DNA from 2 places in the Kitasatospora sp. NPDC092039 genome. Region 1 is predicted to be linked to the other one. Evidence: riboswitches for the same ligand, from Rfam matches in the RefSeq annotation. Region 1 holds a riboswitch; the other holds the start of a gene.
The links. Region 1 has a riboswitch for cobalamin ahead of ACIQI7_RS15230 (CoA-acylating methylmalonate-semialdehyde dehydrogenase). Riboswitches for the same ligand answer to the same signal wherever they lie in the genome.
Positions count from the first base shown of each region.

Region 1 (6,979 bases):
GCCGGCGCAGAAGGCGCGGTCCCCGGACCCCGTGATGACGACGGTCTCGACCCGGGCGTCGTCCTCCCACGCGTCCAGCGCCTCGGCGATGCGCAGCACCATGCCGTGGGTGAGGGCGTTCAGGGCCGCGGGGCGGTTGAGGACGATTAGGCCGGCCCGGCCCTCGCGCTGGATGATGACCTCGTCGAGGTCGTGGCCGGCCATCACGCGGCTCCGGTCAGGCCGCGGGCGACGATGACGCGCATGATCTCGTTGGTCCCTTCCAGGATCTGGTGCACCCGCAGGTCGCGGACGATCTTCTCGATGCCGTACTCGGCCAGGTAGCCGTAGCCGCCGTGGAGCTGGAGGGCCTGGTTGGCGACCTCGAAGCCGGTGTCGGTGGCGTAGCGCTTGGCCATCGCGCACAGCTGCGGCGCCCGGGGATCGCCCCGGTCCAGCGCGCTGGCCGCCCGCCACAGCAGCGCCCGGGCCGCCTCCAACTCGGTCGCCATGTCGGCGAGCCGGAACTGCAGGGCCTGGGCGTGCAGGAGCCGGGTGCCGAACGCCTCACGGTCCGCGAGGTAGCCGGTGGCCCGTTCCAGGGCGCTCTGCGCGCCGCCGAGGGAGCAGGCGGCGATGCCGAGGCGGCCGCCGTTGAGTCCCGACATGGCGACCCGGAAGCCTCCGCCCTCGTCGCCGAGCAGACGGTCGGCGGGCAGCCGGACACCGTCCAGCACGACCTGCCGGGTGGGCTGGGCGTTCCAGCCCATCTTCGTCTCGTTCGGTCCGAAGGAGACGCCGGGGTCGTCCCGGTCCACGATGAAGGCGGACAGCCCGGAGGCCCCGGAGCCTCCGGTGCGGGCCATCACCAGGTAGATCTGTGCGGCCCCCGCTCCGGAGATGAACTGCTTGACGCCGTCCAGCACCCAGTGGTCGCCGTCACGCACCGCTCGGGTGGCGATCGCGGCCGCGTCGGAGCCGGCGCCGGGCTCGGTAAGGCAGTAGCTGCCCAGATGCTCGGCTGAGCAGAGCCCCGGCAGCCAGCCGGCCCGCTGGGCGGCGTCGCCGTAGCGGTCGACCATCCAGGCGACCATGTTGTGGATGGACAGGTAGGCGGCGATGGACGGACAGCCGGTGGCGAGTGCCTCGAAGGCGACTACCCCGTCGCGTCGGGTCAGCGCAGAGCCGCCGGCGTCCTCCCGGACATAGATACCGGCAAGGCCCAGATCGGCGGCCTTGCGCAGCACGTCGACCGGGAAGTGCTTGCTTTGGTCCCACTCGACGGCGTTCGGTGCCAGGTGTTCGGCGGCGAAGGCTCCGACGGCCTCAGCGATGGAGGCCTGCTCCTCCGTCAGTTCACTTGCGTTCACAATGCTCAGCCCATCGTCGGCATGGTGAAGCTCGCGCCCTCCTTGACCCCGGAGGGCCAGCGCGAGGTGACGGTACGGGTGCGGGTGTAGAAGCGGATCGAGTCCGGGCCGTGCTGGTTGAGGTCGCCGAAGCCGGAGCGCTTCCAGCCGCCGAAGGTGTGGTAGGCGATCGGCACCGGGATGGGCACGTTGACGCCGACCATGCCGGTGTTCACCCGGCGGGCGAAGTCGCGGGCGGTGTCGCCGTCCCGGGTGTAGATCGCTACGCCGTTGCCGAACTCGTGCTCGCTGGGCAGGCGCAGCGCCTCCTCGTAGTCGGCGGCGCGCACGACGGTCAGTACCGGGCCGAAGATCTCCTCCCGGTAGATCCGCATGTCCGGCGTGACCCGGTCGAACAGCGAGGCGCCGAGGAAGTAGCCGTCCTCGTGCCCCTCCAGGCGGAAGTCCCGTCCGTCGACGACGAGTTCGGCGTCCTCCTCGACCCCGAGGTCCAGGTAGCCGCGGACCCGCTCCAGGGCGTCACGGCCGACCAGCGGGCCGAAGTCCGCCGCCGGGTCGTCCGAGCGGCCGACCTTCAGCGCGGCGATCCGCTCGACCAGCTTCGCCACCAGGGCGTCCGCGGTCTCCTCGCCGACCGGGACGGCCACCGAGATGGCCATGCAGCGCTCGCCGGCCGAGCCGTAGCCGGCGCCGATCAGCGCGTCGGCGGCCTGGTCGAGGTCGGCGTCGGGCATCACGATCATGTGGTTCTTGGCGCCGCCGAAGCACTGCGCGCGCTTGCCGTGCGCAGCCGCGGTCGCGTAGACGTACTGGGCGATCGGGGTCGAGCCGACGAAGCCCAGCGCCTCGACGCGCGGGTCCTCCAGCAGGGTGTCCACGGCCTCCTTGCCGCCGTTGACCACGTTGAGCACGCCCGGCGGCAGCCCGGCCTCCAGGAACAGCTCGGCCAGCCGCAGCGGCACCGACGGGTCGCGCTCGGAGGGCTTGAGGACGAAGGCGTTGCCGCAGGCCAGCGCGGGTGCGGCCTTCCACAGCGGGATCATCGCGGGGAAGTTGAACGGCGTGATGCCCGCGACGACGCCGAGCGGCTGGCGCATCGAGTAGACGTCGATGCCGGTGCCGGCGTTGTCACTGAACTCGCCCTTCAGCAGGTGCGGGATGCCGGCGGCGAACTCCACGACCTCCAGGCCGCGTTGGAGGTCGCCGTGGGCGTCGGCGACGGTCTTGCCGTGCTCGGCGGACAGCAGCCGGGCCAGCTCCTCCTTCTCCTGCTCGACCAGCTGCAGGAAGCGCAGCAGGACGCGGGCCCGGCGCTGCGGGTTCCAGGCCGCCCACGCGGGCTGGGCCTGAGCGGCGTCGGCGATCACCGCCTCGACCTCGGCGCGGTCGGCGAGCGGCACCCGGGCCTGCACCCGGCCGGTGTTGGGGTCGTACACGTCGCCGAAGCGACCGGACGTCCCGGGCGTGCGCTTCCCGGCGACGAAGTGCGTCAGTTCACGGACCATTGGTTCCTTCTCTCAACAGGGTCGGGGAGAGGAGGAATGGAGGCCGCCGCCGACGGACGGGCGCACGGTGGTGCGGCCCCGCGACGTCACGGTGGCGGTGGCAGGACGAACCGTCAGAGCAGGTGGGCCCCGGGGGTCGTCGGCACAGGACAACCAGGAGCAGCAGAACGGGAGCAGCCCGGAGTCATGCGTGTCGTCTCCATCCTCGTGGAAAACACGGATCACCCGCGGCCGGTATCCTGACTCCCGGATCACCGCACGCCCTCAGGCCTTCCCGGCTGGCTGCCAGTGGCCGTGTCCTGCGAGGACGAACTCCCCGGTCACAGTGGCGGGACCGTGCCGGACTCACACCGGCTTCCCTGACACCGCGGACCTGCCATCGACCATATAGTTGGACGTCCTAGTAAGTCCAGAGCTCTCCATGCGCGCGTTGCGCCAACGGGGTCAGCTGAGGATCCGCCCGGTGCGACACCAACGGGCGGAGGACCACCGAGGTGATGTTCAGCAGCCGCTTGTAGGCGATGTCGTGCACGACCACCTCCAGCTCGCCACACAGCGCCCGCAGTCACCCCGGCACCTCGACCGGCCCGGTTGGGGCCGTCGTCGTCACCCCCGACGTTCACCTTATCGACCGACCCGGCCTCCAGCGGCGGGGAGGAAGCGGTGACGCTTGGGACCGTCTCGACCAACTGCAGTGTGAACAGGTCAGGGTCGAACAACCGGTACCCGCCCAGATCCGCACGGTGATCCCGCTGGTGAAGAGAGACTGCGGCCCGGTCGTGGCGGGGAACTCAGCCGCCACACAGATCGTCCGGTGTGGACAGTCTCCGGCGCGCCGTCGTCGGCGAGGCGCTGCTCGCCTCACGGGATCTCGGGAAGCTGTCCCCAGCCCATGCCGTAGCCGCGAGTAGCTCCGGCACCGTCTTGCGCCGGGCCACGACCCTCCCCACCCTGACCGCCTCACGGCGACATCCATCCGGCCTCGGCGAGCCCTATCCACCGACGTCCGCACCGGGTCGGTGGTAAGCGATCAGCGGGCTGAATGTCCGCGCCGCGGCGAATGCAGGCGCCGCCGGCGGGTCCGTGTCTGAGGCCTTTACAGTTCCGCTTCGCGCGCGGATGGGGAACCGGTCGGTGGTCACGATGATCCCGGTGGAGGCCGCCGCATGCACCATCAACCCTGGAGAGGGCGACATCTGCGACCTGGCTGCCCATCAGTCGCGGTGGTACTCCGCCCTGCTTGTTGCCCCTGGACAGTCTCACGCCGAACCGCGCGCCCGCTCAGAGGCTGACTACGGACCAGTCGTCGCGTACCAGGGCTTCGAGGTGCGGATTCGCGCGGCTCTCGTGGACGGCTAGCGCGAGGAGGTGCTTGGCGCGAGTGGCCGCTACGAAGGTGGTCATCGCGGCGTGCCGGCCCGTGGCATTGAGTTCGCCGACGGGAGTCTTTCCGGTGATGACGGGGAGCAGGCTGCCGAGGTCGTGGCTCCTCCCATGCTTGGTGGCGCACTCGAGGACGAGGGTCGCGCAGTGCGTCTCCCCCTTCGCGCTCGCGACGGTAGCTGTGAGCATCGGGGGCGGGGATTCCTCCGAGGCCGGTGGCAGCGGCGTGTGGGACAGCCAGAGGGTATAGGTGGCCATGTCCACCGGGACGGGTGCGCCGACGGCCTGCTCCACCAGTCTCCCGAGGCGGGTCACGAAGTCCCCCCAGGCTGCAGGGGTGTCGCAGCCGTCGTACAGCGTCCTGACCAGGAGCACTCGCAGGTGGTGGCCCGGTGTGCCAGGTCTGCGGTCGAGCTGGGGGAACGGGGGAAGATTCTCTGGGAGAGTCGGGGGCGTGGTCGGTGGCTGCAGCTCCCAGAGGAGAGCGCGGACGGCTCCCCACAGAACGGTGACCGCTGGGCCGACCTGGCCTGTACGCAGCAGGACCGCCCTGGCATGCCGGTAGGCCTGCAGCAGCCGACTCACCGCCACCGTCGTCCCGGTGTCGGTCTGGGGCAGGTAGCAGCCGACCGCGCGGGGGAAGAGTCGTGAGGTTCCTGGGCTCTCGCGAGCGCCGAGGATCTTCGGCGGGTGCGCGACGACGGCTTCGGGCGGCACTGTTCGCCGGACGAGGTCGTCGAAAGCGGGTAGAACCCGGACGATGCTGTCCTCGGTGAAGGTGATGATGGCGAGAGCGCTTTCGGGTCCGTGGCCTCGGATCTCCTGTGGGCGGTGAACCGCGAGCCTGCTCGCCACCCGGGCGGGCCCCGCGCCGAAGCGCAGGCTAACCGGCAGGTCCATCGCCGCCTCGTCCAGGAGGCTCCCGGCCGCAGGTCCGACACCATCTGCACTGAGGATGCGCTGGTTGACATCTCCTACGCACTGCACAACGGCACCGTCCGTGAACACTGCTTCCAACAGGCGGCGCTGTTCCTCACCGGTGTCCTGCATCTCGTCGATCAGGACGAACGGGAACCGGGACCGCAGGCCGGAGGCCAGGCGGGGGTGCTGGTGCAGATGCCTGGTGGCGATCGCGTACATGTCCGAGTAGCGGAAGACACCACGAAGGAAGAGGTGCTCCTTCAGTTTCATCAACTGCCTGTAGCTGGCGGTGCCGCGATTGAGGCCATCGACCCGGATCTGCAGTTCCGGCTCAGTGGGGTCGAAGACGTACGTGGCTTCGGTGACCATCTTCAGCCCGTCACTCCGCCGCTTCAGGTAGGACCTCAGCGTCGTGAACGGGCCCAGGTCCAGAAGCCTGCGGGCCTGGGCGGCGAAGGCCTGGTCGTCGACGGCTCGGGTGACGACCTTCAGCGAACGCAGAGCCGGCAGTGCGAGGAAGGTATGGACGAAGCTTTGAAACGTCCCGATGAAGTGCGGGTAGTGCTCCAACCGCCGTGCCCGTCCGGTCAGTCGGCTCGCGATTTCCTGGGTGGCGGTATTGGTGTGAGACATGACGCAAATGCCCTGGCGGTCGGACGACCAGCCGTCCGCCACCAGGGCGAGTTTCAGGGCAACGAGGGTGGTCTTGCCCGAGCCCGGGGCTGCCTGCAGATGCAGCGGGCCGCGGGCCTCCAAGAACGCGAACTGCTCGGGAGACGTCAGAGCGAGGCTCATGCTCCGGGCCTTGGCTTCGATGACTTCACGGTCCAGGGCGGTGGGGGATAGAGGCAGGGTCACGACCGGGTACTCCCGCTCAGGTAGTCGAGCGCCTCCACCAGGTAGCTCGGCAGGTCCTCGGGCGAGACACTGGATGCCTCCAGCAGGCGCGCAGCATGCTGGGCTGCGATCGGCTTGCTGGTTCCTCCCACGCGCAGCGGACGGTAGATCCTCAGCGCGCACTCCTCCAGCGAGAGACGGTCGTCCTCCCGCCACTTCTTGACCTCCATGGCCGCGGTCTCCTCGATTCCCACGAGGTCCTCCGGTGTCGGCCACTTGGTGCTCTTCGCCGCGCTGATCGCCTGGTGCATCAGCGTTGCCATCGGCCACGAGGCGCGCGCCAAGTCGTATTCGAGGGTCCACCAGTTCGACACGAAGGTCCGGACGGCCCCGCCGTCGCGTTCCCGCTTCTTCAAGACCAGTTCGTCCCGCTCTGCCGCGGTCAGGCTGCTCCACCGCGTGAGCCCTTTCGCCATCTTCTCGTCGACCCCGTCGGGAGCCAGGTCCATGTCCGTGATGCATGCCACGCGCACCGGTGGCAGCGCGGAGTCCGCGCGCTGGAAGATCCGGGAGTACCGGAACAGACGGGTGCTGCCGACGTTCACGATACTGACGCCGTTCTCGGCGAACGAGTGGCCGGCGACGCGGGCGAGAGCGGGCAGGAGCAGGACCTCCGCGTCGCCCTCGACCATGGCCACCGCCCGGGCGAAGAAGAGATTCGCCTTGGTGACGTCCAGGAACCGGCTGAGGAACGCGTAGTCCGAGGCGTCGAGTCGGGTGCATTCCGGACGGAGAGGGAACGTCCGGCCCCGCGCCACGAGGGTCAGGTGCTCCACCGGCACACTGGAGGCAATGTGCGGGCTGTGCGTGGTGGCGATGATCTGGACGGGGGACTCGCCCCGGCTTCGGTCCTGAAGCAGGTCGACGACGCGGGTCTGCAGCTGTGGGTGCATGTGGGCCTCGGGCTCCTCAATGAGGAGGATG
Region 1 is NZ_JBIVSD010000006.1:304,721-311,699, reverse strand. Features, by position in the region: gene ACIQI7_RS15240 (enoyl-CoA hydratase/isomerase family protein) at 1-204, opposite strand, end outside; gene ACIQI7_RS15235 (acyl-CoA dehydrogenase family protein) at 204-1,349, opposite strand; gene ACIQI7_RS15230 (CoA-acylating methylmalonate-semialdehyde dehydrogenase) at 1,355-2,854, opposite strand; cobalamin riboswitch at 3,066-3,257, opposite strand; gene ACIQI7_RS15225 (UvrD-helicase domain-containing protein) at 4,136-6,016, opposite strand; gene ACIQI7_RS15220 (ATP-dependent nuclease) at 6,013-6,979, opposite strand, start outside.

Region 2 (6,979 bases), on a different contig from region 1:
TGGTCAAGTCCTGGAAGCCCGAGCGGCATCCGACCGTCGACGTCTTCCTGCCGGTCGCGGGCGAGCCGATCGAGGTGCTGCACAACACCTGGACCCACGTCGCCCGGCTGCGCGACCACTACCCGGGCGACGTCACCCCGTACGTCCTCGACGACAGCAACAGCCCGCAGCTCGCGCAGATGGCCGTCGACTTCGGGTTCGTGTACGGCACCCGTGACAAGCTCGGCTGGTTCAAGAAGGCCGGCAACCTCCAGTTCGGCTTCCGCAACTCCGACAGCGACTACATCCTCATCCTGGACGCCGACTTCGCGCCCCGGCCGGACCTGCTGAACGAGATGCTCCCCTACATGGAGGCCAACCCCCGCCTCGGCATCGTCCAGTCCCCGCAGTTCTTCCGCATCCTGGACTCGCAGAACTGGATCGAGCGCGGTGCCGGCGCCGTCCAGGAGCTGTTCTACCGGACCGTCCAGGTCTCCCGGCAGCGCAACGACGGCGCCATCTGCGTGGGCAGTTGCGCGGTGTACCGGCGCGCGGCGCTGGAGGAGAACGGCGGCACCACGCTGATCGGCCACTCCGAGGACGTGCACACCGGCTTCGACCTGCGCCGCCTCGGCTGGGACCTCCAGTACATACCCGTCGCGCTGGCCACCGGCGTCTGCCCGGACAACGTCGGCGGCTTCTTCAACCAGCAGTACCGCTGGTGCACCGGCTCCATGAGCCTGCTCGGCAGCAGGAAGTTCTGGCAGACCAAGCTGCGGCCGGTCACCCGGGCCTGCTACCTGTCCGGCTTCTTCTACTACATCCACACGGCGCTGTTCACCGTCGTCTCACCGCTCATACCGATCGTCCTGCTGCTCGCCCGCCCCGACCTGATCCGCTGGGAGAACACCGCGCTGGTGCTGCCCGGCCTGATCTACGCCACGGTCGTCTTCCCGCTCTGGCACCGCAACCCCTACCGGCTGGAGGCCTGGGCCGCCCGCATGATGTACGGCTGGGCGCACGTCTTCGCCATCTGGGACATCGTGCGCCGCAACCGGATGGCCTGGCAGCCGACCGGATCCAGCGGCGCCAAGCGCAACAAGACCCGCCGGTTCTGGATCGGCGTCATCGCCTGGGGCGGCGGCACGTCCCTGCTCTGGGTGCTGCTGAGCATCTGGCGGATGCTCACCATGGGCCCGTTGAACTTCGCCCTCGTCCTCGCCTCCGGCCTCTTCTACGCCACCATCGTCGGCCGGGTCCTCGTCCAGCCGCGCCCCACGGAAGCAGTGTGATCGCCATGACCGCCCACCTCCGACGGGCCGGCCGGCTCCGTCGCCGGCTGGCGCTCCCGCTGCTGACCGCCGCAGGCGTGCTGCTCGCCACCGCGTGCGGCCCCGAGGACCCGGGCTTCGCGATGCAGAGGGACCTCGCCCAGCCCGCGCCGGCCGCCGCCTCCCCCGGCGCGACCCCCGCCCCCGGCGCCGCGACCGCGAGCCCGGGTGCCACCGGCAGCGCCGCACCGGCGGCACCCGCCGCGCCCAAGACCCAGCCGGCCGGCGTCCCGTACGACGTCACGCCGCTGCTCAAGCCGAGCCACAAGTACCTCGGCGCCGCCCTGCCCGACGTCCCCGCCACGATGGACGCGCTGCCCGGCTACAGCTCCGCGATCGGCAAGCAGCCCAACATCATGGAGTACTACGCCCACTGGAAGGGCGGTTTCGACACCGCCGGCGTGCGCCGGATCCACGAGGCCGGCGCACTGCCCTTCATGGCCTGGGAACCGCACGACCGCTCGCTCGCCTCGATCGCGGCCGGCGACACCGACGACTACGTGCGCGGCGTCGCCAAGTCCGTCGCCAAGCTGAACCTGCCGATCGCCATCAGCATCGCCCACGAGATGAACGGCGACTGGTATCCGTGGGGCCGCCAGGCCGCCACCCCCCAGGACTTCGTGGCCGCCTGGCGCCACGTCCACGACCTCTTCGACCAGGCCGGCGCCACCAACGTGATCTGGGTCTGGAGTCCCAACATCACCGTCCCCGCGCCCAACACCCGCCTGGCGCCGTACTACCCCGGCGACACCTACGTCGACTGGGCCGGCATGACCGGCTACTTCACCAACGACGGACCCAAGACCTTCGAGGGCCTGTACGGCCCCACCATGGCCGAGATCCGCACCTTCTGCGACAAGCCCTTCTTCATCAGCGAGACCGCGACCGAGCAGGGCAGACACCAACAGGCCTTCGTCGACCAGTTGTTCTCCGGGATGGAGGCGCACGACGACATCGTCGGCTTCATCTGGTTCAACATGGTCAAGCGGGCGGACTGGCGGGTCGAGACCGTTCCGGAGACCCTCGCCGCCTTCAAGAAGCGGGTGTCCGCCCCCCGCTACGGCTTCGACATCCGGAACCCCTGATGGACAACGACCTCTTCCCCACCTCGGACCACCCCGCCGCCCCGGTGCCGGACATCCCCGCGCAGGACGGCCCGGAGCGCCGTAGGCGCCGGGCGCCCGTGCCCGTCGACAACCCCGACGGCATCGAACTGGCCCCGTACACCATCCCGCAGGTCCCCGCGATCGGCTGGGACCCGGGCACCAGCCCCCGCCGCCGCTGGATCGCCCGCGGCCTGCTGGGCGCCGTCCTGGCCGTCCAGGCCGCGCTCTCGCTGCGCCTGCTGGCCGCCGCCCACCCCGACGAGGCCGCCGCCATGGTCGCCGGTCGCCAGCAGCTGGCCAACCTGATGCACGGCACCCCGGTCACCACCGACCTGGTCGACCGGGTGCACGGCTCGCCCTGGCTCTACCCGCCGCTGGCGGGCGCCGCCGCCGACGCCAGCGGCATCTGGGGCACCCGGCTGCTCAGCCTCGGCTTCGCGCTGCTCACCACGGTGCTGCTGTACTCGCTGACCCGGCGGCTGTTCAACGAGCGGGTCGCCATCTGCGCCATCGGCGTGTACGCCGTCCTCCAGTCCACCGTCGTGGTCGGCTTCTACGCCGCGCCCGAGTCCCTCGCCGTGCTGCTGGTCGCCCTCGCGGCCTGGACCACGGTGTTCACCGCCCGCCGCCACCCGGCCCTGGCCCTGCTCGCCGCCCCACCCGCGGCGCTGGCCTGCGCCGTGGCCTACTCCGCGGCCTTCGCCGTCCCGGCCCTGGTCGCCCTCGCCTTCGCCTGCGCCCGGCCGCGGCACCGGGCCGGCCCGGCCGCCCTGCGCGCGCTGCTGACGGGCGCCGGCACCCTCGTCCTGCTGCTCCCGTACGGAACGCTCGGCCGGGTCGCCGGGTGGTCGCCCTCGCAGGGCAATGCCCCCGGCTCGGCCGGCTCGATCCTGCTCGGCACGCTCCAGTGGGCCGGCCTGTTCACCGTCCTCGCGGTGGCCGGCACCATCGCCTACGCGCGCCGCGAGCAGATGAACGAGCACGACGCGGCCGAGAAGGACCCCGTCCCCACCACCCGGGGCCAACGGGCCCTGCTCGGTGCCGTGCTGACCGTCACCGCCCTGCTCGTGCCCGCCGCCCACCTGTGGACCGGCACCTCCGGCGCGCTGTTCCGCCACCTCGGCTACGGCATGCTGCTCGCCGCCCCGCTCGCCGGGGTCGGCCTGACCCGGCTGGTCGGCGCCCACTTCCGCCACCCCCAGCTGGGCATCCTGGTCTGGGTCGCCCTGCTCGCCCTCGGCCTGGAGCAGTCCGCCCTGCGCTACCAGAACGGGCCCGACTCCGGCCGCCTGCTGGCCGTCCTGCGGGTCCACACGGAGCCCCAGGGCCGCTACCTCACCGAGGTCGACGGACTCGCCGAGTACTACCTGGGGAGCGTCTCCAGGCCCGAGCAGTGGGTCTCCGCGCGGGCCGGTACGGAGTACCGCGACGGCGCCGGGGTCCAGCACCACGGGGACGACGGCAGCGTGGCCGCCATCCGCGACGGCTGGTTCACCATGGTCGTCCTCGACAGCACCGCGCCGAGGGCCACCGACCGGGCCCTGAGCGCGGCCCTGGCCGACGCCGGGCACTACCGGCTGATCGCCCAATTCACCTCGCCGACCGGTGATTCGAGTACGTACAAGGTCTATCTCAAGCACTGACCGGGCGCCCGCCACATCCGCACCCGCGACACGACAGCCACAACATATGGTGCCACCGCAGTCCGGCGGCACTACATGTATGCTCACTCCTGCTGTCGATGCAGGGGAACCCGGTGCGAATCCGGGACTGCCCCGCAGCGGTGTGCGGGCGGCTCCAGCAGCCGTGCCCGCGAGTCCGAGTACCTGCCGACGGCGTGCGCCACGGCCCTCCCGCAGAGGCCGCGCCGGCACGAGCATTACCCCTCCGGGCCTCGCGGGCGGGCCGGGGAGTCACCGTCGCGCGACGCCGTCTGCGTTCGTGCCGTGCTCCCCTGCCCCGATCGGCCCGGTGGCCCCCGATCACCGCCGCCGATCGCCGCCAGGAGAGAGCGCCTTGACCACCGCTGCCTCAGCCACCCTGCCCGCCCAGGGCTCCGGTACCGCCTTCACCGACCCGACGGTCTCCGACCCCGGCGGCGCCCTGCTGCGGCTGCTCACCGACCGCAGCACCGACCTCACCGAGGTCGACCCCGGCCACGTCGCCGCCGCCGCGCTGCGCGGCCGCCACGCCGGCTCGGACTTCGCCGAACTCCGCGGGCTGGCCGTGGACGCCGCCGCGTCGATGATCGCCGAGGACCCCCAGTACTCGAAGCTGGCCGCCCGCCTGCTCGCCCTGGAGATCGTCGACGAGGCGAACAGCCAGGGCTCGACGTCCTTCTCCGCCTCGATCGCCGTCGGCCACGCCGAGGGCCTGATCGGCGACACCACCGCGGCCTTCGTCGCCAAGCACGCCGCCGCCCTGGACGCGCTGGTCGACCCCGCGGGCGACGACCGCTTCGAGTACTTCGGCCTGCGCACCGTGCAGTCCCGCTACCTGCTGCGCCACCCGATCACCCGCAAGGTGATCGAGACCCCGCAGCACTTCCTGCTGCGCGTCGCCTGCGGCCTGGCGGTCGGCGACAGCGAGCAGTCGGTGCGCGAGGTGGCCGAGCTGTACGGCCTGATGAGCCGCCTGGAGTACCTGACCTCCTCGCCGACGCTCTTCAACTCCGGCACCCGGCACCCCCAGATGTCGAGCTGCTACCTGCTCGACTCGCCGCTGGACAACCTGGACTCGATCTACAACCGCTACGCGCAGATCGCCCGCCTCTCCAAGCACGCCGGCGGCATCGGCCTGTCCTACTCGCGCATCCGCTCGCGCGGCAGCCTGATCCGCGGCACCAACGGCAAGTCCAACGGCATCGTGCCGTTCCTGCGCACCCTCGACTCCTCGGTCGCCGCCGTCAACCAGGGCGGCCGCCGCAAGGGCGCGGCCTGCGTCTACCTGGAGACCTGGCACGCCGACATCGAGGAGTTCCTGGAGCTCCGCGACAACACCGGCGAAGAGGCCCGCCGCACCCACAACCTCAACCTGGCGCACTGGATCCCGGACGAGTTCATGCGCCGGGTCAACGCCGACGAGGACTGGTCGCTGTTCTCGCCGGCCGACGTGCCCGAGCTGGTCGACCTGTGGGGCGCCGACTTCGACGAGGCGTACCGCAAGGCCGAGCAGGCCGGCAAGGCCGTGCGCACCATCCCGGCGCAGACCCTGTACGCCCGCATGATGCGGACCCTGGCGCAGACCGGCAACGGCTGGATGACCTTCAAGGACGCCTCCAACCGCGCCGCCAACCAGACCGCGCTGCCGGGCCGCACGGTGCACTCCTCCAACCTGTGCACCGAGATCCTGGAGGTCACGGACGACTCCGAGACCGCCGTCTGCAACCTGGGCTCGGTTAACCTGGGCGCCCACGTGGCCTCCGGCGCCTCGGCCGCCGACCTGCTCGGCGCCATGGACTGGGAGCGGCTGGACGCCACCGTGCGCACCGCCGTCACCTTCCTCGACCGCGTGGTGGACATCAACTTCTACCCGACCACCGAGGCCGGGACGTCCAACTCCCGCTGGCGGCCGGTCGGCCTGGGCGTGATGGGCCTCCAGGACGTCTTCTTCCAGCTGCGGATCGACTTCGACTCCGCCGAGGCGAAGCAGCTGTCCACGCTGATCGCCGAGCGCATCATGCTCACCGCCTACGAGCGCTCCGCCGACCTGGCCGAGCAGCTGGGCCGCCACGAGGCGTACGGCGAGACCCGCGCCGCCCGCGGCGAGCTGCACATCGACCACTTCCCGAGCGCCGCCCCGCAGTGGGCCGACCGCTGGACGGCGCTGCGCGCCCGGATCGCCGAGACCGGCCTGCGCAACTCGCTTCTGCTGGCCATCGCGCCGACCGCGACCATCGCCTCCATCGCCGGCGTGTACGAGTGCATCGAGCCGCAGGTGTCCAACCTGTTCAAGCGCGAGACGCTGAGCGGTGAGTTCCTCCAGGTCAACCCGTACCTGGTGCGCGAGCTCAAGGAGCTGGGCGTCTGGGACCAGCAGACCCGGGACGCCCTGCGCGACGCCAACGGCTCGGTGCAGGAGCTGAACTGGCTGCCCGCCGAGGTCCGTTCGCTGTACCGGACGGCCTGGGAGCTGCCGCAGCGCGCGCTGATCGACCTGGCGGCGGCCCGCATGCCGTACCTGGACCAGAGCCAGTCCCTGAACCTGTTCATGGCGGCGCCGACCATCGGCAAGCTCAGCTCGATGTACGCCTACGCGTGGAAGGTCGGCCTGAAGACCACCTACTACCTGCGTTCGCGCCCGGCCACCCGCATCGCCCAGGCCGCGTCCGGCACCGCCCGCGCCGCCGCGCCGGCGCCCGTGCCCGTGAACAGCCCGACCCTCACCCCGGAGCAGGAAGCCGCCATCGCCTGCTCCCTGGAGAACCCCGAGTCCTGCGAGGCCTGCCAGTAATGTCCCAGTCCGAAGACCGCAAGATGCTGCTCGACCCCGGCTTCGAGCTGACCCTGCGCCCGATGCGCTACCCGTCGTTCTACGACCGGTACCGGGACGCCATCAAGAACA
Region 2 is NZ_JBIVSD010000008.1:94,541-101,519, reverse strand. Features, by position in the region: gene ACIQI7_RS17830 (glycosyltransferase family 2 protein) at 1-1,271, shown strand, start outside; gene ACIQI7_RS17825 (glycoside hydrolase family 26 protein) at 1,277-2,395, shown strand; gene ACIQI7_RS17820 (glycosyltransferase family 39 protein) at 2,395-4,059, shown strand; cobalamin riboswitch at 4,106-4,265, shown strand; gene ACIQI7_RS17815 (ribonucleoside-diphosphate reductase subunit alpha) at 4,457-6,868, shown strand; gene ACIQI7_RS17810 (ribonucleotide-diphosphate reductase subunit beta) at 6,868-6,979, shown strand, end outside.
Region 2: it holds a riboswitch for cobalamin, as region 1 does, so the genes downstream of both, ACIQI7_RS17815 (ribonucleoside-diphosphate reductase subunit alpha) here and ACIQI7_RS15230 (CoA-acylating methylmalonate-semialdehyde dehydrogenase) in region 1, are expected to answer to the same signal.